DNA from 3 places in the Rhodoferax sp. GW821-FHT07F03 genome. Region 3 is predicted to be linked to each of the others. Evidence: predicted binding sites of a transcription regulator. Region 3 holds the regulator's gene; each other region holds the start of a gene.
What was found. The regulator LexA, encoded in region 3, represses DNA repair genes until DNA is damaged. The targets are predictions, from matches to a motif close to ACTGTATNNNNATACAGT.

Region 1 (7,877 bases), on a different contig from region 3:
ACGGTAGAGGTGGCGCGCCAGGCCCGGTCCATCAGCCGCTGCCAGGCCGGCAGCGGAAAGTCGATCAGCGACGGCACACCGGGCACGAAGGCGCCCATCAGATGCGCTTCGGGCAGCGGCTCTGCCGTTTGGGCACGGCGTGACAGGCTGGGTGGCGGCTGGGCCGGACGCGCCCGTGCGGCTGGGCGGGCGACGGCGATGTCCGCCACCCGCGTGCCGCGCCTATCCGGCTGCACATAGCCTTCGGTGGCCAACTGCTCGTACGCATACAGCACGGTGTTGCGCGACACGCCCAGGTCGCTGGCCAGCTGCCGGGTTGCCAGCAGGCGCGTGCCGGCGCCGAGCGTGCCGCTGCGGATGGCCGCGCGCAGGCAGGCATGCAACAGGCGTTGGCGCGGCCAGCCGTGCTGCGCATGGGCCTGGCTGAATTGCGTAAACAGTACGGCGTAGTCCATCGTGGCCCTAAATAATCATATGGTTATGGTTCTATTTTTAGAGCCAGTAAAAATTATAGTGCGCTGCCTTTCACTCTTCTTTTGGAAACCCGCCCCATGACCGACACCGCCGTTGCGCCGCCCAGCGCACGCACCCGCATCCGCCGGATTGCCGAGAACGCCGACTACCAGCGCAGCACGCTGCACGCCATCATCGATGCAGCCTATGTGTGCCACATCGCCTTTGTGGACGACAAGGGCACGCACAACATCCCCACCGCCTGCTGGCGCGAGGGCGAGCACTTGTACATCCACGGCTCGAACGGCGGCCGCTTGCTGAAGCTGCTGGGTGCGGGCACCCAGGCTTGCGTGGCCATCACCCATGTGGATGGCCTAGTGCTGGCGCGCTCGGCGTTCAACCATTCGATGAACTACCGCTCGGCCATGGTCTACGGCAGCTTTGAGCGGGTGGCGGAAGACGCTGCTAAACGCGCCGCGCTGGACGCCTTCATGGACAAGCTGGCGCCGGGCCGGAATGCGGAAATCCGCCGCGGCAATGACAAGGAATTCGCCGCCACCACGGTGATGCGCATTGCGCTGGACGAGGCCGTCGCCAAGGTGCGTACTGGCCCGCCGATAGATGACGAGGAAGACATGGATATTCCCGTGTGGACCGGCGTATTGCCGCTGGTGCAAATGCCGGCAGCGCCGGCAGTGGCCGCGGATGTGGCGGTCGAAACACCGGCCTATGTGCGCCAGTGGCAGGGTGTATGCATCGAAGACAAAACCGCATGAGCACCATCCGTACCCGAGTCGCAACGCTGGCTGACCTCGATGTCATCGCCCCATTGTTCGATGCCTATCGGCAGTTCTATGAGCAAGCGCCCGACTTTGCTTTAGCCAAGAGCTTCATCCGCGATCGCCTCCAGAGCAAGGAATCTGTAGTTCTTCTGGCCTCAAACGAAGCCCAGGAAGTCGTAGGCTTCTGCCAGCTCTACCCAAGCTTCTGCTCGGTTGAGGCAAAGCCGATTTACTCGCTTTACGATTTATTCGTCAGTCCAGGGGCGAGGCGCTCAGGCGCAGGAAAGGTTCTTTTGCAAGCGGCGGAGAAGCTTGCGTCTGAGAACGGCAAGGCAAGAATGGACCTCACTACTGCGAGAACCAACAAGCCAGCGCAGGCAGCATACGAATCGCTTGGTTGGGTCCGAGATGAAGTCTTCTACGCCTATAGCAAGTCCGTGACTTAACGCATAGAAAAGGCGAACCTTGTGGTTCGCCTTTTTCAAGCTCATGCGTGGGCCGGCACTTGCCGTGGCGCTTCGGCGTAGTGGTCGAACTGCATGGTGTAGCTGGCCCGCCCGGCCGTCAGCGCACGCAGGCTGCCGATGTAGCCAAACAGCGTCTGCAGCGGCACCATGACGCGCACGATCGCCGCATTGCCGCGCTGGTCCTGGCTGCGCACCTGGCCGCGCCGGCGGTTCAGGTCGCCGATCACATCGCCCACGTGGTCCATGGGCGTGGTGACCTCCACGGCCATCACTGGCTCCAGCAACGTCGGCCCGGCCTCGCGCAGCGCCTGGGTGAAGGCGGCCGCACCGGCTACCTCAAACGCCAGCGTGGACGAGTCCTTCTCGTGGAAGCTGCCATCTTCCAGCGTGACCAGCAGATCCACCACCGGGTGGCCGGCCAGCACGCCGGCCAGGGCCGCGCGCCGCACGCCTTGTTCCACACTGGGGATGTATTCCCGGGGGATCACACCGCCGGTGATGGCGTTCTCAAAACGCAGACCTGCGCCGCGCTCCAGCGGCTCCACGCGTAGCGCCACTTCCGCATACTGGCCAGGGCCGCCGCTCTGCTTCTTGTGCAGATAGCGCACGTTGGCCGCACGCGCAATGGTCTCGCGCATGGCTACCTGGGGCGGGCCGATGTGCACCGTCACGCCGAAGCGGCTGCGCAGCTTTTCCAGCGTCACCTCCAGCTGCAGCTCGCCCACGCCGGACAGCAGGGTCTGGCCTGTGTCGGCGTCCTGGCCCAGGCGCAGGCTGGGGTCTTCGTCCACCAGCGTGTGCAGGCCGCGCGAAAAGTTGTTTTGCTCGTCGCGCGAGTGCGGCTCCACCGCCATCGAAATGACAGGTTCGGGCGCATGGATTTCCTCCAGCACCAGGGGCTGTGCGGGGTCGCTCAGCGTGTGGCCGGTCTTACTGGCCTTGAGCCCTGCCACGGCCACGATGTCACCGGCTTGCGCCAGTGCCAGCTCCTCACGCCGGTCCGCGTGCATTTGCACTACGCGCGACAGACGTTCGCGCTGGCCGGTATTGGCGTTCAGTACCTGGCTGCCCGCATGGGCTTCGCCACGGTAAACGCGCAGATAGCTCAGCGTGCCGTGTTCGTCGTGCACCACCTTGAACACCAGCGCAGCAAAGCCGTCGCCGGGTGGCAGGTCGGTGTTGCGGTCTTCGGGCGCGGGCAGGTAGTCCACCACCGCATCCAGCAGCGGCTCGACGCCTTTGTTCTTCAGCGCGGCGCCGCCCAGCACGGGCACAAAGGCGCCGGCCAGTGTGCCTTGGCGGATACAGGCGCGCAGCTGCGCTTCCGAGATGTCTTCACCGTTCAGATAGGCGGTCAGCAGCGCGTCGTTTTGCTCCACGGCGGTCTCTATCAGGGTGCGGCGCGCGGACTCCACGGCGGCCTGCATATAGGCGGGCACGGCACTGCGTTCCAGCGTCGGTTTGCCTTGGGCATTGGGCGGCCAGGTCAGGGCTTGTTGGGTCAGCAGATCGACTACGTCGCTGAACTCGGCTTCCGTGCCTATGGGCAGCTGCAGCACCAGGGGCTTGACGCCCAGGCGCTCGGCCATCATCGCTACCACGCGCGCGAAATCCGCGCCGGTGCGGTCTAGCTTGTTGACCAGCGCAATGCGCGGCACATGGTATTGGTCGGCCAGGCGCCAGTTGGTCTCGGTTTGCGGCTCTACGCCGGCTACGCCGTCAAACACCACGACCGCGCCGTCGAGCACGCGCAGCGAACGGCTGACTTCGATGTTGAAGTCGATGTGGCCGGGCGTGTCGATCAGGTTGATCTGGTGGCCGCGCCAGGCCACGGTGGTGGCGGCGCTGTTGATGGTGATGCCGCGCGCCCGCTCCTGCGGGTCGTAGTCCATGGTGGTGTTGCCGTCGTGTACCTCACCGGTCCGGTGGATTTCGCCGGTGGTGAACAGCACCCGCTCGCTGACGGTGGTCTTGCCAGCGTCGACGTGGGCGATGATGCCGATATTGCGAAGTTGTCGCGTGTTCATACTATGTTCCTTAAAGACAAAACCCCTGGCCTGCACGGTGCTGGCCAGGGGTTTCAACGGTTGTTTCTCAACCTTGAAAAAATCCCGCAGCTAGCGGTTTATGTCTTGCGCAGATGCGATGGCACCAATGGACGAGCGCAAGCCCACCATCCACTGGTGCGGATGAATTGCGGCGATCAGCTTGTCAAAGGTACGCATAGAAACTTTCTTAAAAAACACGGGTCCAGAAAACAAAAAACCCCGCGCAAATTGCCGGGGTTGTGTGGGTTCCGGCAAGGCGCATAAGCCCTCCGAAAAATCGGAAGGTCTTTAGAGGATCAAAGCTTGGGTGGTCATGTGCATGGTCGCAATTATAAAATTTTCTGTAGGTTTTGTCTTTGGGTGCTTATGTTTCAATAGTAATGTGCTATGTAACATTCAAGGCACACATTACGGCGTAATCTTTTCCAGGCAGTAGCCCAGCCCGCGCACGGTGGCGATGCGGATCGGGCCTTTTTCGATCTTCTTGCGCAGCCGGTAGATGTAGACCTCGATGGCGTTGACGCTGACCTCTTCGCCCCATTCGCACAGGCGCTCGATCAGCTGCTCCTTGCTGACCAGCCGCCCGGCGCGCTGCAGCAGCACCTCCAGCAGGCCCAGTTCGCGGGCCGATAGCTCGACCAGCTTGCCGTCGATGGTGGCCATACGCCCTGCGTGGTCGTACACCAGCGGGCCGTGCTGGATGCTGCTGCTGGCGCCGCCTGCGCCGCGACGCGCCAGGGCGCGCACCCGGGCTTCCAGCTCCTGTAGCGAAAACGGTTTGGCCATGTAGTCGTCGGCGCCGTAGTCCAGGCCTTTGACGCGTTCTTCCACGCTGTCGGCAGCGGTCAGTATCAGCACCGGCAGCGAGGAGCCGCGGGCGCGCAGCTTTTTCAGCACCTCCAGCCCATGCATTTTGGGCAGGCCCAGGTCTAGTATCAGCAGGTCGAACTCGCGGTTGGTCAGCAGAGCAGCGTCGGCTTCGCTGCCGCTGGACACATGGTCCACCGCCGCGCCTGAGGCCCGCAGCGCCCGCAACAGGCCGTCGGCCAATACCTGGTCGTCTTCCGCAATGAGAATGCGCATACGTGTCCCCTTTATAGGTTTTCTTCGACCAATTCTAGGCCGCGTAGGCTTCTAGGCCCAGCGAGACCACCGTCGCTACGTCCTGGCCGACAGCAGCGCGGAATTCGTCCTCTGTCTGGGCCACGGCGTCGCGATAGGCCTGCAGCCAGGCCAGGCCGGTGGCGGTGAACACCACCCGGCGGGCGCGGGCGTCCAGCGGGTCGGGTTCGCGCGCCACCATGCCCCAGGCGGCGCATTGGTCCACCAGGTCGCCCATGGCCTGTTTGCTTATGCCGGCCTGCGCGGCCAGTTCGGTCAGCCGTGCGCCCTGCAGCGGCAGGTGCCGTGTGATGTGGATGTGGGCGGCGCCCACTTGCGCGCGCGCCGCCAGGTTGCCCAGGGCCAGCGGTACCTCGATATTGCGCGCCATCAGCTCCAGCACGCGCGCGTCGAACTGACGCAGGGCAGCGTCCAGCCGCCGCCCCAAATGGGTTTCCCGCCAAGCCTGGTCTGTCGTGATGGAAGCCATGGATTAATGGTAAGGCAAACTGACTAAAAATATGCTTTGCAGGTTTAAAACGGCGCTTTAAACTACTGTTCAAGCATCCAGCCTGTTGTTAATAGCAGGCCATGCAGGCCCACCACTTCGTGACCCTTGATTTTGAAAGACACCGCCATGAACCCCACCGCTGCTCGCGCTCCCGCTGTCGCCCCCACCCCCGCTGCCCTGGCTGAAAAAGCCAAAGCCCTGCAAGCCGCTCTGGCGCAGATTGAAAAGCAGTTCGGCAAGGGCACCATCATGCGCCTGGGCGAGGGCGAGGTGATCGAGGACATCCAGGTGGTTTCCACCGGCTCGCTGGGCCTGGACGTGGCGTTGGGCGTCGGCGGTCTGCCACGTGGCCGGGTCATCGAAATCTACGGCCCAGAGTCCAGCGGTAAAACCACGCTGACCCTGCAGGTGATTGCCGAGATGCAAAAGCTGGGCGGCACCTGCGCCTTCGTCGATGCCGAGCACGCACTCGACACCCAATACGCGCAAAACCTGGGCGTGAACCTGCAGGAAATGCTGATCAGCCAGCCCGACACCGGCGAACAGGCCCTGGAAATCGTTGATTCGCTGGTGCGCTCCGGTGCCATCGACCTGATCGTGGTGGACTCGGTGGCGGCGCTGACCCCCAAGGCCGAGCTGGAAGGCGAAATGGGCGACAGCCTGCCCGGCCTGCAAGCCCGCTTGATGAGCCAGGCGCTGCGCAAGCTGACCGCCACCATCAAGAAGGCCAACTGCATGGTCATCTTCATCAACCAGATCCGCATGAAGATCGGCGTGATGTTCGGCTCGCCCGAAACCACCACCGGCGGCAATGCGCTGAAGTTCTACGCCTCGGTGCGCCTGGACATCCGCCGCACCGGCACCATCAAGAAGGGCGACGACTCCATCGGCAACGAAACCAAGGTCAAGGTGGTGAAGAACAAGGTTGCGCCCCCGTTCAAGACGGCCGAGTTCGATATCCTGTTCGGCGAAGGCATCAGCCGCCATGGCGAAATCATCGACATGGGCGTGGAAGCCAAGATCATCGAAAAGTCCGGTGCCTGGTATGCCTACAACGGCGAAAAAATCGGCCAGGGCCGCGACAACGCCCGCGAATTCCTGCGCGAGAACCCCGGCCTGTCGATCGAAATTGAGAACAAGGTGCGCGAGTCCCTGGGCATTCCTCTGGTCCCTGTGGTGGAAGAAGCCAAGGAAGTGAAAGAAGGCAAGAAGGCCAAGGCTGAGGCATAAAGTGCCTGCCAGCGCAGCTAGTACCTGCGCTGGCAGCTATTAAAGAGATAGCACATGGCGTTTCCATCGGCCACCGCACCCATCAGCCTCAAGGGCCGTGCCCTGCGCCTGCTCAGCGGCCGCGAGTATTCGCGGGTAGAGCTGGAGCGCAAGCTCGTGGCGTTTGAAGAAACCCCGGGCGAGCTGGCCCAGGCGCTGGACGAGCTGCAGGCCAAGGGCTTCATCAACGAACAGCGCGTGTTGGATTCGGTGCTGTACCGGCGCGCCGGCAAGTTGGGTGCCTCGCGCATTCGCCAGGAGTTGCAAAGCAAGGGCCTGGACCCGTCTGCCGTGCTGGATGCAGTAGCCGGATTGCAAGCCACGGAGCTGGAGCGTGCCCGCGAAGTCTGGCGCAAGAAGTTCGGCAGCCCGCCGGTGGACGCTGCGGCACGCGCCAAGCAGCAGCGCTTTTTGCTGGCGCGGGGCTTTTCATCGGACGCCGTGCGGCGCGTGGTGGCCGGCAGCGACGACGATTGCTGAGAATAGGTTTACAAGCTTTTTAGGCCGCTGGCGCAGATACCACCTGCGCTGGAAGCTATAAAAAGTGTAGTAACTGGGCTTTACAGGCCCAGCATCAGCTTCAGGTTTTGCACTGCGGCACCGCTGGCGCCCTTGCCCAGGTTGTCCAGCCGGGCGATCAGCACCGCGTGGCGGTGGGTTTCGTTGGCGAACACGCGCAGCTCCATCTTGTTGGTATCGACCAGCGCCAGTGCGTCCAGCTTGCCGCTGTCGCCCGGGGCTTCAACCGTAACCCATTCGCTGCCCGCGTAGTGCTTGGCCAATGCATTGTGCAGGTCTTGGCCGGTGGGCTTACCGGGCAGCAGGTCCAGATGCAGCGGCAGCTGCACCAGCATGCCCTGGGCGAAGTTGCCCACGGACGGCACAAAAATCGGCCGGCGTGTCAGGCCGGTGTAGCACATGATTTCCGGCAGATGCTTGTGCTGCAGGCCCAGCGCGTAGATTTCAAACAGCGGCGCTTCGCCCTTTTCATAGGCTTCGATCATGCTGCGTCCGCCACCCGAGTAGCCGCTGACCGAGGGCAGTGCCAGCGCGGCGTCGGGGTCCAGCAGGCCGGCATCCACCAGCGGGCGTATCAGCGCAATCGCGCCGGTGGCGTAGCAGCCGGGGTTGCCCACGCGGTCAGCCTGTGCCACGGCTTCTTGCTGCCCAGCTACCAGTTCGGGAAAGCCGAAGACCCAGCCCGGCGCCGTACGGTGGGCCGTAGAAGCGTCAATGATCTTGGGTT
Region 2 (7,877 bases), on a different contig from region 3:
GCCGCCAAGGCGGCCATCCGCGACGTGGGCCGTGTCATGGACATGAGCTACAACTTCTGTGATGGCATCTCCAAGCTGGTGCCGGGCAAGCCCGGTATGTCGTACACGCTGGCCTATCCGCCCGAACCCAAGAAGGACGGCGACAAGAACAACTACGCGCTGGAGCTGGAGCCCCTGCTGTACGAGCGCGTGCGTACCGAAGAGGACGTGAAGACCGTCATCGAAATGGCGCAAAAGCTGGAGGGTATGACCCGCAACATCGGCATGCACGCCGGGGGCGTGCTGATTGCCCCGGGCAAGCTCACCGACTTCTGCCCGCTGTACCAGCAGCCCGGCAGCGAGTCGGCCGTGAGCCAGTACGACAAGGACGACGTGGAGGCCATCGGCCTGGTGAAGTTCGACTTCTTGGGCCTGGCCACGCTGACCATCCTGGAGATCGCCAAGGAGTTCATCATCCTGCGCCACCCGGGCCAGGAGAACTTCGCCTTCGAGAACATCCCGCTGGACGACAAGCCCACCTACAAGCTGTTCTCCGACGGCAAGACCGAAGCCGTGTTCCAGTTTGAAAGTCGCGGCATGCAGGGCATGTTGAAAGACGCCAAGCCCAGCCGACTGGAAGACTTGATTGCGCTGAACGCGCTGTACCGTCCAGGGCCTATGGACCTGATCCCCAGCTTCGTGGCGCGTAAGCACGGCCGCGAGGAAGTGGAGTACCCGCACCCGGCGGTGGCCGAGATGTTGAGCGAGACCTACGGCATCATGGTCTACCAGGAGCAGGTGATGCAGACTGCGCAGATCCTGGGCGGCTACTCGCTTGGCGGCGCGGACATGTTGCGCCGCGCCATGGGTAAGAAGAAGGCCGAGGAAATGGCCGAGCACCGTGAGAAGTTCCGCGCCGGTGCCCTGGCCACCCACAACATCCCAGAGGCCAAGGCCGACGAAATCTTCGACTTGATGGAGAAGTTCGCGGGCTATGGTTTCAACAAGTCGCATGCTGCTGCCTACTCGCTGCTGGCGTACCACACGGGTTGGCTGAAGGTGCATTACCGCGCCGAATTCTTCTGCGCCAACTTGACGGTGGAAATGGACGACACCGACAAGCTCAAGCTGCTGTTTGAGGACGCGGTGAAGATGGGCCTGAGCTTCGAGCCGCCCAACATCAACCTGGGCCGCTACCGCTTCGAGCCGGTGACCGACAAGCTGATCCGCTACGGCCTGGGCGCCGTGAAGGGCTCGGGCCAGCAGGCGATTGAGGCCATCGTGGCGGCACGCGAAGCCGGTGGGCCGTTCAAGAGCCTGTTCGACTTCTGCGTGCGGGTGGACAAGTCCAAGCTGAACAAACGCACGGTGGAAGCACTCATCAAGGCCGGCGCCTTTGACGCTATCGAGATCAACCGCGCGGCGCTGATCGCCTCCATCGACCGCGCCTTTGCCTTTGCGGCGGCCACGCTGGCGAATGCCGACCAGGGCGGCCTGTTCGACATGCTCGAAGACGACAGCCACGGCTCCAGCACGCAGGAGCCGGACCTTGTCGAAACCCCGATGTGGGGTATCAAGGAGCGGCTGACGCTGGAGAAAACGGCAGTGGGCTTCTACCTGTCGGGCCATCTGTTCGATGAGGTGCGCAAGGAGGTGCGCCGCTTCGCCAAGCGCGAGATTGCCGATGCAGTGGACAGCCGCGACATCGTCATGCTGGCCGGCATCATCAGTGACCTGCGCGTTATCAACGGCCAGCGCGGCAAGCTGGGCCTGTTCCGGCTGGACGACGGCTCCGCAATGATCGACGCCCGCGTCAGCGATGCATTGATGCAGGCCAACAAAGACCTGTTCAAGGACGACGAACTCATCATCGCCATGGGCAAGGTGCAAACCGACCGCTTCGGCGGCGGTGGCCTGCAGATGAGCATTACCGAAGCCTGGAGCCTGGCCACCGCGCGTTGCCGCTACGCTAAGTTCCTGCGTCTGCAGCTGCCACCGAACGCCACCGGCTCCGGCCTGGACATTGCCAAGCTGGTGAAGGATTTCCCGCCGGTACGTGAAACCACCGAACAGGGCGACGTGGTGCATGGCCTGCCGGTGCGCCTGTCGGTACAGCGCCAAACCCCGCAGGGCGTGGCCGTGGCCGACCTGTTGCTGGGCGACAAGGCCCGTTTCTTCCCCACCGATGCGGCACTGGCCCAATGCCTGGCGCAGGCGGCGCAGGCCGTGGTGGCCTATGAGGAATAGGGCGTCTGGTGCAGTTTGCTATTAAATGAATAGCTTCTGCCGCAGGTATTGCCTGCGCTAGCGGCTGTTTCTATCTATAGCCGCATGCACCGCATCGGCCACGCTCCAGAAGCAGACGGTGCTGGCGCTAGGGCCGGGCCCGCGTAGCAGCAACTCGCGCACGCTTTCTTTCACCCGGGCCAGCAGCAGGCGGTGGCCTGTGCGCAGGGCCCAGCTGTGGAACTCTGCCAGGGTCTCCACGGCGGTGCTGTCCAGGTCGGTGCTTTCCTCCAGGCTGAGCACGATGGTCAGCGGCGCCGCCTGGGCTTCGGCCAGCCGGCGCACCTCGGCCAGGATCTGCTCGGCGTTGGCAAAGAACAGCGGTGCCTCCGGGCGCACCACCAGTACGCCAGGGTGCAGCCGGGCTTCCGGGTGGCGGGCCGCATCGATGAAGTCATGCGTGCCCGGCAGCTCGCCCAGCACGCTGACCCGCGTTTGTGAAAAGCGCCGCACGGCCGCCACGATGGACAGCAGCACGGCCAGCAGCATGCCTTGTAGCACCCCCAGGGCGATGACGGCCAGCACGGCGCAAATGGCCAGTACCTCGTCCCGCCCCAGGCGCCACAGGGTCAGCAAGGGGCGCGGGTTGAGCGCATGCGTCAGGGCCGACACAACCACCGCGGCCAGCACTGGCTGCGGCAGCAGGGCCAGCCAGGGGCCAGCCAGCAGCACCAGCACAAAAATGACCAGGGCGGCCAGCAGACCGGCGGACTTGCCTTGCGCTCCAGCATCCTCGTTGGCCGCGCTGGCAGAGAATCCGGCGCCCACCGGCAAGCCCTGGAAGATGCCCGACGCCAGATTGGCCGCGCCCAGGGCCGCCAGCTCGCGGTTGGGTTCCACCACGTCGTTGTGCTTGAGCGCCAGCGTACGTATGGAGCCCCAGGACTCGGCGTACAGAATTACCACCAGCGGGACCGCCAGCTCGGCCACACGCAGCCAGGCGTTGTGGTCCAACGTCGGCCATGCCAGATGGATGTGGCCCATGTCAATGGTGCCCACCAGGGGCACGCCGTGCGCTGGCAGGTCCAGCAGCGCAGCGGCCGCCATGCCCAGCAGCATCACAGCCAACGCGGCGGGAAACAGGGCAATGCGTTTCAGCAGCCGCAGGCAGACATAGGCGCCGCAGCCCAGGCCCAGCGTCCAGGGGTTCCAGGCCGGTAGGTCCCGCAGCAGCTGCCACAGAATCTGGGGGGCGCTTGTGCCATGCGCGGCCACGCCCGCGATATGCGGCAGCTGTTTGATGACGATGGTCACGGCCAGGCCAAAGGCAAAGCCGCGCAGCACCGGCCGCGAGATGAAGGCCGCCAGATGGCCTATGCGGGCGGCCGCACTCAGTGCAAACAATGCGCCTACCAGCAGCACCATGGCCGATGACAGCATCAGCGCGCTGGCGGTGTTGAAGCCCGCGGCCACCAGCGTGGCAACCGCGGCGGCCAGGATGGTGGCAGACGAAGAAGTGGGCGACACGATGGCATACCGGCTACCGCCCAGGGCGGCATAGGCCAGCAGCCCGGCCACGCTGGACACAATGGCGTGCTGCGGCGCCACACCGGCAATGCCCGCGTAGGCAATGGCTTCGGGGATCAGCAAGCCGGCCACGGACAGACCGGCGACCGCATTGCGCAGTGGGCTGCCGGGTAGGGGAGGGATGGCTGGTTCCTGCGGGCCCATGGAGTGTGTCTTTCTGTGTGCGGAGCGCCATTACACACCAGCAGCACACCTGGGCCTGAGAGGCTTCCACAAGCTGCCAGTCTATTCAAAATACTGTATATTTAAACAGTTAACTGAGAAAACACCCCATGCCCGGCAACACCGTTCCCTTTCTCGACACCGTCTGGCGCGCCAGCGAGTTGAGCCTGGGCGCCACGGCCACCGTGTCCAGCGGCCATGCGCTGCTGGATGCCGCCTTGCCCGGCAGCGGCTGGCCCTGCGGCAGCCTGACGGAAATCCTGCAGGCCCAGCACGGCGTGCACGAATGGCGCCTGCTGCTGCCGGCCCTGCGGGCGGTGGTCGGCACGGTGGTGCTGGTGGGCAGCCCGCTGCTGCCGAATATGCCGGCGCTGGCCTGCCAGGGCCTGGCCATGGATGCGCTGCTGCGCATCGACGCCGAGCGCGCGGCAGACCAGCTGTGGGCCACCGAGCAGGCGCTGCGCTGCCGCGATGTAGGCGCTGTGCTGGTCTGGCTGGCCCATGCACGCTCCGACCAGCTGCGCCGCCTGCACATGGCCGCGCAAAGCGCCAACCAGGCGCAGGCACCGCTGGTGTTCGCGTTCCGCCCGCTGCTGGCGCAAGACGCGTCTTCGCCCGCGCCGCTGCGTATCCGCATGGGCAGTGCGCCCGGGCACCGGCTGGAGATCAGCGTCCTGAAGCGCCGTGGCCCGACGCTGGACCGCCCCTTGCTGTTGCTGCCGGCGCTACCGCCGGCGCTGGTGAAGCCGGCACGGGTGCCGGCGCCTTTTTTCGCCCCGCTCCATGCTGTGGATCGCCCTCGCACCCCTTCCACCACCGCTTGAGGCGAAAGCCGAAGCGGAGGCGGCGCCGGACCCGATCGCGGACACCGGCGCGCTGCTGCAGGCCCTGGCCTGGGCGATGCTGCAGTTCAGCCCGCGCGTCTGTCTGGTGGAGCAGGCGGTACTGCTGGAGGTAGAAGCCAGCCTGCGCCTGTTCCACGGCAAGCGCGATCTGGTGCGGGCGGTGCAGCAGCAGGCTGCGCTGTGGCAACACTGCCATCTGGCGGTGGCGCCTACTGCGTTGGGCGCATTGGCATTGCTGAAGCAGCACAGTGGCCCGCTGGCGGGCTGCAAACCGCAGACCTTGCAGAGCACGCTGGACAGCTTGCCGCTGCATTGCCTGGCGGCGCTGGCCCGCCATCTGCCGACCCTGCAGCGCCTGGGCTGCCGCAGCCTGGGCCAGGTGCGGGCGTTGCCGCGCGCGGGCGTGTCGCGGCGTTTTGGTGCCGGCGTGCTGGATGCACTGGACCGGGCGTACGGGTTGAAGCCGGAAATCTACCCCTGGGTGGCGCTACCCGAGCAGTTCCGCCTGCGGCTGGAGTTCAGCGGCCGCATCGAGGTGGCGCAGGGCATGTTGTTTGGCGTGCAGCGCCTGCTGCTGCAGCTGAAAGCCTGGCTGCAGGCGCGGCAAAGCGGCGCTATCGGTGTGCGTCTGCACTGGGAGCACGATATGCAGCGCCGTAGCGAGGCGGCGGCCGGGTCTATGGAAGTCCGCACCGCCGAGGCCACGCGCGATACATCCCACCTGGCCAAGTTGCTGGCAGAGCATTTGGCCCACACCCCGCTGGCCGCACCGGTGGTGGCCATCACGCTGGAGGCGCTGGGTGTGGAGCGGCTGCAGGTCGGCAGCCAGAGCCTGCTGCCGGGGGACCAGGTGCGCGGTGAGTCGCTGCAGCAGTTCATCGAGCGTGTTGCCGCCCGGCTCGGGCCGCAGCAGGTGCTGCGTGCCCAGGCCGTGGCCGACCACCGGCCGCAGCACATGCAGACCTGGGCCGCGGCCAGCACTGCGGCGGCCGGCAAGCCAATCACGCCGGACCCGGCCCAGGCCTCGCACCCGCCCTGGATACTGCGCAGCCCGCTGCCGCTGGGCATGGACGGCCACCGGCCGGTGTACCAGGGCCCGCTAACCCTGCTGGCCGGGCCGGAGCGTATTGAGTCCGGCTGGTGGGATGGGCAGGGGGACGGGCACGGGGGCGACCTGACCTTGCGCGACTATTTCATCGCCCACAGCGCGACATCGGGCCTGCTCTGGGTATACCGCGAACGTCTGCGCGGTGCGATGGGCTGGTATCTGCACGGTGTGTATGGATAGCCGCGCCACCTCCAACACCACGGCCTTGCCGGGTTATGCCGAGCTGCACTGCCTGAGCAACTTCAGTTTCCAGCGCGGGGCCTCGCACCCGCAGGAGTTGGTGGCGCGCGCCCTCAAGCTGGGTTACACGGCTTTGGCGATCACCGACGAATGTTCGGTGGCCGGCGTGGTGCGAGCCCATGTGGCGGCGCGCGGCACGCCGCTGCATCTGCTGATCGGCGCCGAATTCACACTGCAGGGGGAGGGCGGCGGTACGCTGGTACTGCTGGCGCGCAACCGGCGTGGTTACGGCCAGCTGTGTGAATGGATCACACGGTGCCGCGCTGGCAGCCGCACCGAAAAAGACCCTTACCGCCAGGATGCCGCGCATTGGGATGCCCACGCTGGCGCATTGAATGAATGCCTGGCTTTGTTCGCACCGCAGCGCCGGATGGATGAAATGGATGTAGACCACATCAGCGCCCGCGCCGAGTGGCTGCAGCGCCTGTTTCCGCAGCGCAGCTGGATCGCGGTGGAATTGCTGCAGCGCATGGACGATGCGCGCTGGCTGCACACGCTGCAGCAGGTCGGCCAACGCAGTGGCTTGCGCCTGGTGGCAGCCAGCGGGGCATTGATGCATGTGCGTTCGCGCAAGCGCCTGCATGACGTGATCACCGCCGTCCGGTTGGGCCGACCAATCGCTGAGTGCGGTTTTGCGTTGGAGCCGAATGCCGAGGCCCATCTGCGCACCCGCGTGCGGCTGGCCGGCCTGTACCCGATCGAACTGCTGCAGGAGAGCCTGCTGGTTGCCGCGCTGTGTACCTTCAACCTGGATGAGCTGCAATACGAGTACCCGCATGAGGTGGTGCCGCAGGGCCACACGCCGGCCAGCTTTTTGCGCCTCAGCGCGCTGGCCGGTGCGGCCCAGCGCTACCCGGGCGGCGTGCCGGACGGTGTGCTGCAGCGGCTGGAGCATGAGCTGGCGCTGATTGGCGAGCTGCGCTATGAGAAGTATTTCTTGACCGTCTACGACATCGTGCGCTTTGCGCGCAGCCAAGACATCTTGTGCCAGGGCCGGGGCTCGGCTGCCAATTCGGTGGTGTGCTACTGTCTGCATGTCACCGAGGTGGACCCGATGCGCAGCAGCCTGCTGTTCGAGCGCTTCATCAGCCGCGAGCGTAACGAGCCGCCGGACATCGATGTGGACTTTGAGCACGAGCGGCGCGAGGAGGTCATCCAGTACCTGTACATCCGCTTCGGTCGGCACCGCGCGGCACTGACGGCCACCGTGGTTAGCTACCGCTCGCGCAGCGCGATCCGCGACGTGGGCAAGGCACTGGGCTTGCCGCTGGACATGCTGGAGGCACTGGCCCACAACCATGTCTGGTGGGACGACCCCGAGGCTATGCCCGAGCGCCTGCGCGAAATCGGCGCCGACCCGGCCGCCAAGGCCATCGCGCTGCTGCTGGAGCTGGCACCGGCTCTGGTCGGCTTTCCGCGCCATCTGTCGCAGCACACCGGTGGTTTTGTGCTGACCGGCGACCGACTCACCTCCACCGTGCCGGTGCGCAACGCGTCCATGCAAGAGCGCACCACTATCGAATGGGACAAGGACGACATTGACGCACTGGGCCTGCTGAAGGTGGACGTGTTGGCACTCGGCATGCTGACGGCTATGCACCGCTGCCAGAACTTCATCCGCCAGTGGCGCGGCTATGCCTTTACGCGGCAGCACATCAAGGACGGTGACGACGCCACTTATGACATGTGCTGCGCCGCCGACACCATAGGCGTGTTCCAGATCGAATCAC
Region 3 (7,877 bases):
CCTGGTTCACGCGCTGGCGCGACGCACCCAGCAGTTGCGCCAGCTCCTCTTGCGCCAGTTGCAGGCTGATGCGCACCTCGTTTGCATTGGCCAGATTGGGAATGCCGTAGCTACGCACCAGGTGCAGCAGCTGTTTGGCCAGTCGGGCGCGCAAGGGCAGGGTGTTGAGGTCCTCCACCAGGCCAAACAGCTGGCGGATACGCCGCGAGTGCAGGCGCAGCAGCGCTTCATACAGCTCGGTGTGCTGGCTGAGTATTTTTTGGAAGTCGGCCTTGGCCACGCACAGCAGGGTGGTGTCGCCGTGTGCATAGGCGTCATGGGTGCGGCGGTCGCCGTCGAAGATGGCTACGTCACCGAACCAGGTGCCTGGCTCCATATAGGTTAGCGTGATCTGCTTGCCCGAGATCGAGGTCGAGCTGACCCGCACTGCGCCTTTGGCGCAGGCAATCCATTCTTCTGGCGGGTCGCCACGGGCCGCGATCAGTCCATTGTCCTGGTAGCGTTTGACGTAGGCGCAACGAAGAATATCGTGTCGTAACGAGGGCGAGAGCGTGGAAAACCAGCGGCCGGTATTGATCGCTGCACGTTCTTCAATGGTTAGTATGGGTTCGTCCATGGTCTCTTATTGGCTTGGCGCTGAACCCTGGATTGTCGCGCCCCACCTATCTGCCGCGTTTACGGGTTGTTACCTGGGGTTTGAAAAATCTGGCTGGCACGGTTTTGCGGCCCCGCAGGGCGCCGCATAGGGCTTAAATGGGGGTTGTTAAGGCCATAATTTCAATGCTTAAAATTGTTACCAGTGGCGCCCTGTAATGGTATGGTCTATCTGTATTAAAAAAACGTCATCAAATCGCAGTGAAATTACGTAACACCCTCCTAGGTTCGACCCTTCTCGTCGCCGCTTTTGGTAGTTCCGCCTTGTCGCTGGGACGTGCAAGAGGCGCCGTCGTATTGGGCCAGCCACTGGATTTGGCGATAGACGTACGTTTGGACTCTGCGGATGACAGCGCCAGCAATTGCTTCGAGGCCGAGGTGTTCCACGCCGAGACCCGGGTGGACCCCAACCGGGTACGTGTGATTTTGGTTGCCGGTTCCCAAGCGCAGGACGCCGTGGTACGTGTGCGTTCATCCGTGGTGGTGGACGAGCCCGTCGTGGGCGTGGTGTTGCGCTCGCTGTGCAGCCAAAAGACCTCCCGTCGCTACGATTTTTTGACAGATTTCCCGGTAGAGACGCGTTCGGCGGCTGTGCCCACCATCATTGCGGCAACGGTCGCCAGCCCAACGGCTGCAAGCCCATCGCCGGCACCCGTGGCCCCTGCACCCGCACAGGCCCGTTCGCCGGCACCCGCGCCACGCTCGGCGCCTGTACGCTCCACACAGAACCCCGTCAACGTGCCGCCGGCCAAGGCGGCCCCGAAAGTAGCGGTGGCCCCCAAGCCCGTCATTGCCAAAGAAACACCGCCTGCGTCCAAACCGGTGGTCAAGGCAGAAACACCAGACAACAAGCCGCATTTGAAGCTGGAGGCCGCCGAGACCCCCGACGAGCGCCTAGTTCAGCTGAAGCCGGCCACCGATATGGTGGTGACCCCCGAAGAAAACGCGCAGAAACGCGCAGAAGCCGCCGCCGCATGGCGTGAGCTGAACCATTTGCCGACGGAAAACCCGGAGGAAAAGCAACGGCTGCTCAGCCTGGAGGCCGAATCCAAGGCACTCAAGGCCTTGTTGGCCAAGAATGAAGCGGACTTCAAGCTGCGCCTGGACCGGCTGGAAAACAGCCGTTCCGACGACGGGCTGATTTACACCCTGGCCGGCCTGCTGGCGGCCGCTGTGGCTGCTGCAGGCTTTTTCTGGAACCGCGGGCGCAAGTCGACCACGGCAGGCGGCGGAACTGATTGGGCCCACCATGGCGAACTCAGCGCCGAAGAGGAAGAGCACCTGGCAACCCCCAGCCGGGCTGCCCCCTTGACGGTACAGCCGCCGCCCAATACTTTGCCGGGCGCAAACCAGGACACCGAGGTGGATGAGTCCTTGGTAGCCGATTTGCAGCGGCTGAATGCCATGACGGCATCGCCTGTGCCCCCGGCGCAGGCGCCGACGCTGCGCCCGCGTGTAACGTCCGAGCCCGTGCGGGGCCAGTATCCTGACGATTTTCTGGATGTGCAGCAGCATGCCGAGTTCTTCGTGTCGCTGGGCCAGTACGACCAGGCGATTGAGGTTCTGCGCAAGAACGTTGATGAAAACATCGAAGTCAACCCACTGGCCTACTTGGAGCTGCTGAAGATATTCCACGCCCTGGGCCGCAAGAGCGAGTTCAACCACCAGCGTGATGCATTCAACCGCATTTTCAACGGCCATGTACCGGCTTTCGAATCCTACGCGGACGAGGGGCGCACGTTGGAGGCCTACCCTGCAGTCCTGAGCAGCATCGAAACCCTTTGGGAAAGCCCCAAGGTTTTGGATTTCATTGAGTCCTGCCTGTTTCGCGACCCGGCTGCGGCTCCCATCAAGCCTTTCGATCTCGCGGCCTACCGCGAGTTGCTGTTATTGTATGCCATGGCCAAGAGCGTGGTTCGCAGGGGCGTGGCACCGCTGGCGGCGGTGGACGGTGTTTCTTCGGAGCGTGGTGGCCGTATCAGCGGGCGCCAGCCGCTGGAGTCAGGCCTGAAATCCTCGGCCATGGGTGAGGAGGCTGGGCCGCGTGAAACCACGTTTACCCAACCCATGTTGTTGATGCCGGAGTCGGCTGTGGCGACCCTGGACGATGTGCCGGACGATGTGGAAGAAGCTGCGGTCGAGAAAACCCCGGTGGATCTGGATCTTGACCTGGATCTGGATTTCTCCAATTCCGAACTTGCGGCCATGGAGCAACGGCCGGTTGCCCCCGATACGCAGGAACCCCGAGAGTCGGTACCGCCCAGCTTGGACTTTGAAGTTGACGACGAGCCCGCTCCCACGGTGCCACCGCCTTCGTCGGCACCCACTCCTGCACCAAACAGCCATTTACTGGAGTTTGATCTTTTTGATCCACAGGTAGAAGCCAAGATTGCGCCGAAGAACAAGTAAGTCCATCGGTTCGCAGGCAAGAGTTGCAGTGCTCTTGCATATAAAAAGGCCTGACGCTATGAATCAAATAGCGGCAGGCCTTTTTTGATGGATTGGCAAGCTGTGACTTAGCGGCGCACTTGCAAAGCCCCGGGGTTGACGATATTGGTCGGCGTGCCCTTGATGAAATTCAGCACATTGTCAAACGCGGCATTGAAGTACATCTCGTAGCTGTTTTGTTCCACATAGCCGATATGTGGTGTGCAGATGCAGTTCTCCAGCCGCAGCAGCGCGTGGCCTTGCAGAATCGGCTCGCTTTCAAATACGTCCACGGCGGCCATGCCGGGGTGGCCCCGGTTCAGGCCGGCCAGCAGGGCGTCGGGCTCGATCAGTTCGGCGCGCGAGGTATTTACCAGCAGGGATGTGGGCTTCATGTGGGATAGGTCTTCCAGTGTGACGATGCCCCGGGTTTCGTCGTTCAAACGCAGGTGCAGGGACAGCACGTCTGATTGCATGAACAGGTCGTCTTTACTTGACGTTACCTCCACGCCATCGGTCAGCGCCCGTGCACGCGAGGTGTCACGACCCCAGACCAGAACCCGCATGCCAAATGCGCGTGCGTACCCGGTGACGATCTGGCCTATGCGGCCATAGCCCCAGATACCCATGGTCTTGCCCTTGAGCAGGGTGCCCATGCCGAAATTAGGTGGCATAGAGGCGGTTTTCAGGCCCGACTGCTGCCAGACGCCATGCTTCAGGTTGCTGATGTAGTGCGGCAGACGGCGGGTGGCAGCCATGATCAGCGCCCAGGTCAACTCGGCCGGCGCCGTGGGTGAGCCCACGCCTTCGGCCACAGCAATGCCGCGTTCGGTACAGGCGGCTATATCCACGTGGGCGCCGATACGCCCGGTTTGGGCAATCATCTTCAGGCGGGGGAGCTTTTCGATCAGCTGGCGGTTGAGTTGCGTGCGCTCGCGGATCAACACAATGATGTCAGCGTCTTTGAGCCGGACGGAGAGCTGGCCCAAGCCTTTGACGGTGTTGGTGTAGACCTTGGCTGCATAGGGTTCCAGCTTGGTGGCGCAATCGAGTTTGCGCACCGCATCTTGGTAGTCGTCGAGGATCACGATGTTCATCCCCGCATTGTGCCTTGGCGCAAAGACCACCCAGCATTTGCTGTCTGCCTGCGCCGGGCCGGTGAGGCCCCAAATACAGAGGTTTTACTGCAGCAAGGCGTTCGCCCGAGGGGCCGCTTCCAGGGCGGCCAAGCGGTCCAGCTCGGCGCAAACATCGGCCATGCGGCCCGAGATGCGCATGCGGCCCACACCGGACGGCTGCGCGTCCATGACGCGGAGTACGCGCAGCGGCCGCTGTGGTGTGGCTTGTGGGTAGGCGGCAGGACGCAAGGCGCCCGTGGCGGTGTAAGGGGCGCAGACATTGGTGCGTGATGTCACCCCGGCGCGCGGCATACGCCGGGAGCTGCTGCCTGCAATGAGCCAGCCGACCAAGCCCTGGAAAGAACCCAGCAGGTCAATAGACGAAAACGATGCGATTCCCATATGAAACTCCCTCAGCTTGTTTGGCGATGGACACGGAACAGGTTGGCGCGCGGCACGGGGCCAACTCAGCAGACTATGTGGCTGTATCAGTTCAGCAAGGTATTGCGTATCAGCCCCACGGCCAGGCCTTCGATGGCGAAGTTTTCACCCGGCGCGACCACGATGGTGGAGTAGTCGGGGTTTTCGGGCAGCAGCTCAATCAGTTCCTGGTTGCGGCGGAAGCGCTTGACGGTGACTTCATCGCCAATGCGGGCGACGACGATTTGGCCGTTTTTGGCGTCGTTGGCCGACTGGACGGCGAGCAGGTCACCGTCCAGGATGCCGATGTCGCGCATAGACATGCCGCGCACCTTGAGCAGGTAATCGGGCTTGTAGCGGAACATGCTGCTTTCCACATGGTAGGTTTGGTCGATGTGTTCCTGCGCCAAAATCGGGGAGCCGGCAGCAACACGGCCAATCAGGGGCAGGGCCAACTGGCTGAGCGTGTGCTGGAAGCGTGATTCATTGATGGAGCGCAGGGTGTCGGTCTTGAGGCGGATGCCGCGCGAGGTGCCGCTGACCAATTCGATGGCGCCTTTGCGGGCCAGGGCCTGCAAATGTTCTTCAGCGGCGTTGGCCGACTTGAAGCCCAGGGTGCTGGCGATTTCGGCCCGGGTGGGGGGGGCGCCGGTGCGGGCGATGGCGGACTGGATCAGGTCCAGAATCTGCTGCTGGCGGGCGGTGAGTTTGGCGGAAAACGTGGGCAGATCCATGGGTGACTCCGGTACGTGGCGGTGTGGATAGCGGTTTAGATGGCTGTTTTAATATCCAGTAGCTGTATTTTTAACCAGTTTTTGAAAGTTTGCAAGCCATGGCGGTAAATACAAATGCGGCGGGCTCCAGCCCTGCCAAGATCGTGGTGTTGGGCACCGGCGGTACGATTGCCGGACGTGCTACCAGCGCCGGTGACAACATTGGCTACACCGCTGGCGAGGTGGGTGTGGAGCAATTGCTGGGGCCGGTGGCGGCCTTTCAGGGTACAGGTGTGGAGTTCGTGGCCGAACAGGTTGCGCAGGTGGACAGCAAGGACATGGGCTTTGTCCTGTGGCAGCAGCTGGCACGGCGCTGCGCCTACTGGCTGGAGCAAGCCGACGTGGCTGGCATCATCATCACCCACGGTACCGATACGCTGGAAGAGACGGCGTATTTCCTGCAGGCTGTGCTGCAGCCCACCAAGCCGGTGGTGCTGACCTGCGCCATGCGCCCGTCCACAGCACTGGTGCCAGATGGGCCGCAGAACCTGCTGGATGCCGTCGTGGTGGCGTCAACGCCGGGAGCCCAGGGGGTAGTGGCCGTGTGCGCCGGCAACATCCACAGCGCGCTGGATGTGCAGAAGGTGCACAGCTACAAGGTGGATGCGTTTTCGTCTGGCGAAGCGGGCCTGGTCGGTCTGGTGGAAGAGGGGCGGGTACGCCTGTTGCGGCCTTGGCCTACGGTACCTGAATTCCATATGAAAAACAGGCCTGTAGCGCAGGCGGAATCTGCGCAAGTAGCTATCAAAAATAGAGTGTTGACGGAGTCGGCTGCTGGGGATTGGCCGCGCGTGGAAATCGTCTTGAACTATGCCGGTGCCGGCGGCATGGTGGTGGATGCTCTGGTGGCCCAGGGGGTTTCCGGCGTCGTGGTGGCTGGTACCGGTAACGGTACTTTGCATGTGGATCTGCAAGCGGCCCTGCTGCGGGCCATGGCGGCGGGTGTGGCGGTACTGCGCGCCACGCGCTGCGTGTTTGGCCGGGTGTTGGCCACGTCGGCCGATGCCATTGCCGACGCGCAAGGTCTGTCGCCAGTGAAGGCGCGTATTGCGCTGATGCTGGCGCTGCTGGCCGCTGCATGAAAAAAGGCCGCCAGGCATGCCTGGCGGCCTTTAACAAAGCTGTATCAGGGCTTAACTGGCCAATGCGGCAAAAGCCCGTGCGGTGATTTCGTCCACGCTGCCGGTGCCGCTGATGGCGCGGTACTTGGGGGCCAGGCTGGGTTCGTTGCGGGCCCAGCTGGAGTAGTAGTCCACTAGCGGGCGCGTTTGGGCGCTGTACACCTCCAGGCGCTTGCGCACGGTTTCTTCCTTGTCGTCATCGCGCTGGATCAGTGGTTCGCCGGTGACGTCGTCCAGGCCTTCGACCTTGGGCGGGTTGAACTTGACGTGGTAGGTGCGACCTGATGCGGGGTGCGAGCGGCGACCGCTCATGCGTTCGATGATGGCGTCGAACGGCACATCGATTTCCAGCACGTAGTCCAGCTTCACGCCAGCGGCCTTCATGGCGTCTGCCTGGGGCAGGGTGCGGGGGAAGCCGTCGAACAGGCAGCCGTTGGCGCAATCGGGCTGCGTCAGGCGTTCTTTCACCAGGTTGATGATGAGGTCGTCGCTGACCAGTCCGCCGGACTTCATGACTGCATCGGCTTGCTGGCCCAAGGGGGTGCCTGCCTTGACGGCAGCGCGCAGCATGTCACCGGTAGAGATTTGTGGGATGCCGTATTTTTGGCAGATAAAAGTTGCTTGCGTGCCTTTGCCGGCACCGGGTGCACCCAACAAAATTAGTCTCATGGAAGTTCCTCGGAGTATTTAAAACCACGTGGCGTTGCTGGCCACACGAGTTGGCCGCAACGCTTCATTGCGCTGGAGGATACCAGAGGCTTCAGTACAGTTTGCTTACGCGTTCCAGGTCGTCAGGCGTGTCCACGCCTGCGCCGGGCGCATGGGCCGTGACATGGACCGCAATACGGTGGCCGTGCCACATGGCGCGCAGCTGTTCCAGGGCTTCAGTGACCTCGATCGGCGCCTGCGGCAGGGTCGGAAACAACCGCAAGAAGCCGACCCGGTAGGCGTAGATGCCGATGTGGCGCAGCGGCGCCGGGTCGGGCAGGGCTGTGAAGCTGCGCTCTGCCGTGGTGCCGTCGCGCCACCAGGCGATGGGTGCGCGGCTGAAGTACAGCGCGTGCTGCTGGGCGTCCAGCACCACCTTGACTACATTCGGGTTGCAGAAGTCGGCCAGGCTGGCGATGGCGTGGGCGGCAGTGCCCATGCTGGCCTGCGGGCGTTGCTGCAACAAGGCGCCGACTTCGTTGATCAGGGCCGGGTCGATCAGCGGCTCGTCGCCCTGCACATTGACCACGATGGCGTCGTCAGCCAGGCCGAGCAGCTCGCAGGCTTCGGCCAGGCGGTCGCTGCCGGAAGGGTGGTCGTCGCGGGTCAGGATGGCTTCCACGCCATGGGCCTGGCAGGCGGCCAGGATGGCCGGG

Region 1: a site for LexA is predicted at 5,406-5,423, ahead of recA (recombinase RecA). Genes of this name have one in related genera too.
Region 2: a site for LexA is predicted at 4,029-4,046, ahead of imuA (translesion DNA synthesis-associated protein ImuA). Genes of this name have one in related genera too.

What each region holds. Positions count from the first base shown of each region.
Region 1 covers NZ_JBWKQM010000007.1:205,273-213,149, reverse strand. The annotation lists gene pdxR (MocR-like pyridoxine biosynthesis transcription factor PdxR) at 1-455, opposite strand, end outside; gene AC07R0_RS12605 (pyridoxamine 5'-phosphate oxidase family protein) at 552-1,229, shown strand; gene AC07R0_RS12600 (GNAT family N-acetyltransferase) at 1,226-1,681, shown strand; gene fusA (elongation factor G) at 1,723-3,729, opposite strand; gene AC07R0_RS12590 (response regulator) at 4,159-4,833, opposite strand; gene AC07R0_RS12585 (MarR family winged helix-turn-helix transcriptional regulator) at 4,868-5,341, opposite strand; gene recA (recombinase RecA) at 5,489-6,592, shown strand; gene recX (recombination regulator RecX) at 6,647-7,111, shown strand; gene argC (N-acetyl-gamma-glutamyl-phosphate reductase) at 7,192-7,877, opposite strand, start outside.
Region 2 covers NZ_JBWKQM010000005.1:213,216-221,092, forward strand. The annotation lists gene dnaE (DNA polymerase III subunit alpha) at 1-2,226, shown strand, start outside; gene AC07R0_RS09170 (SulP family inorganic anion transporter) at 2,284-3,936, opposite strand; gene imuA (translesion DNA synthesis-associated protein ImuA) at 4,065-4,778, shown strand; gene AC07R0_RS09180 (Y-family DNA polymerase) at 4,738-6,087, shown strand; gene AC07R0_RS09185 (error-prone DNA polymerase) at 6,080-7,877, shown strand, end outside.
Region 3 covers NZ_JBWKQM010000019.1:34,173-42,049, forward strand. The annotation lists gene AC07R0_RS23985 (Crp/Fnr family transcriptional regulator) at 1-616, opposite strand, end outside; gene AC07R0_RS23990 (tetratricopeptide repeat protein) at 988-3,063, shown strand; gene AC07R0_RS23995 (D-2-hydroxyacid dehydrogenase family protein) at 3,171-4,178, opposite strand; gene AC07R0_RS24000 (hypothetical protein) at 4,263-4,601, opposite strand; gene lexA (transcriptional repressor LexA) at 4,688-5,353, opposite strand; gene AC07R0_RS24010 (asparaginase) at 5,452-6,474, shown strand; gene adk (adenylate kinase) at 6,526-7,182, opposite strand; gene kdsB (3-deoxy-manno-octulosonate cytidylyltransferase) at 7,274-7,877, opposite strand, start outside.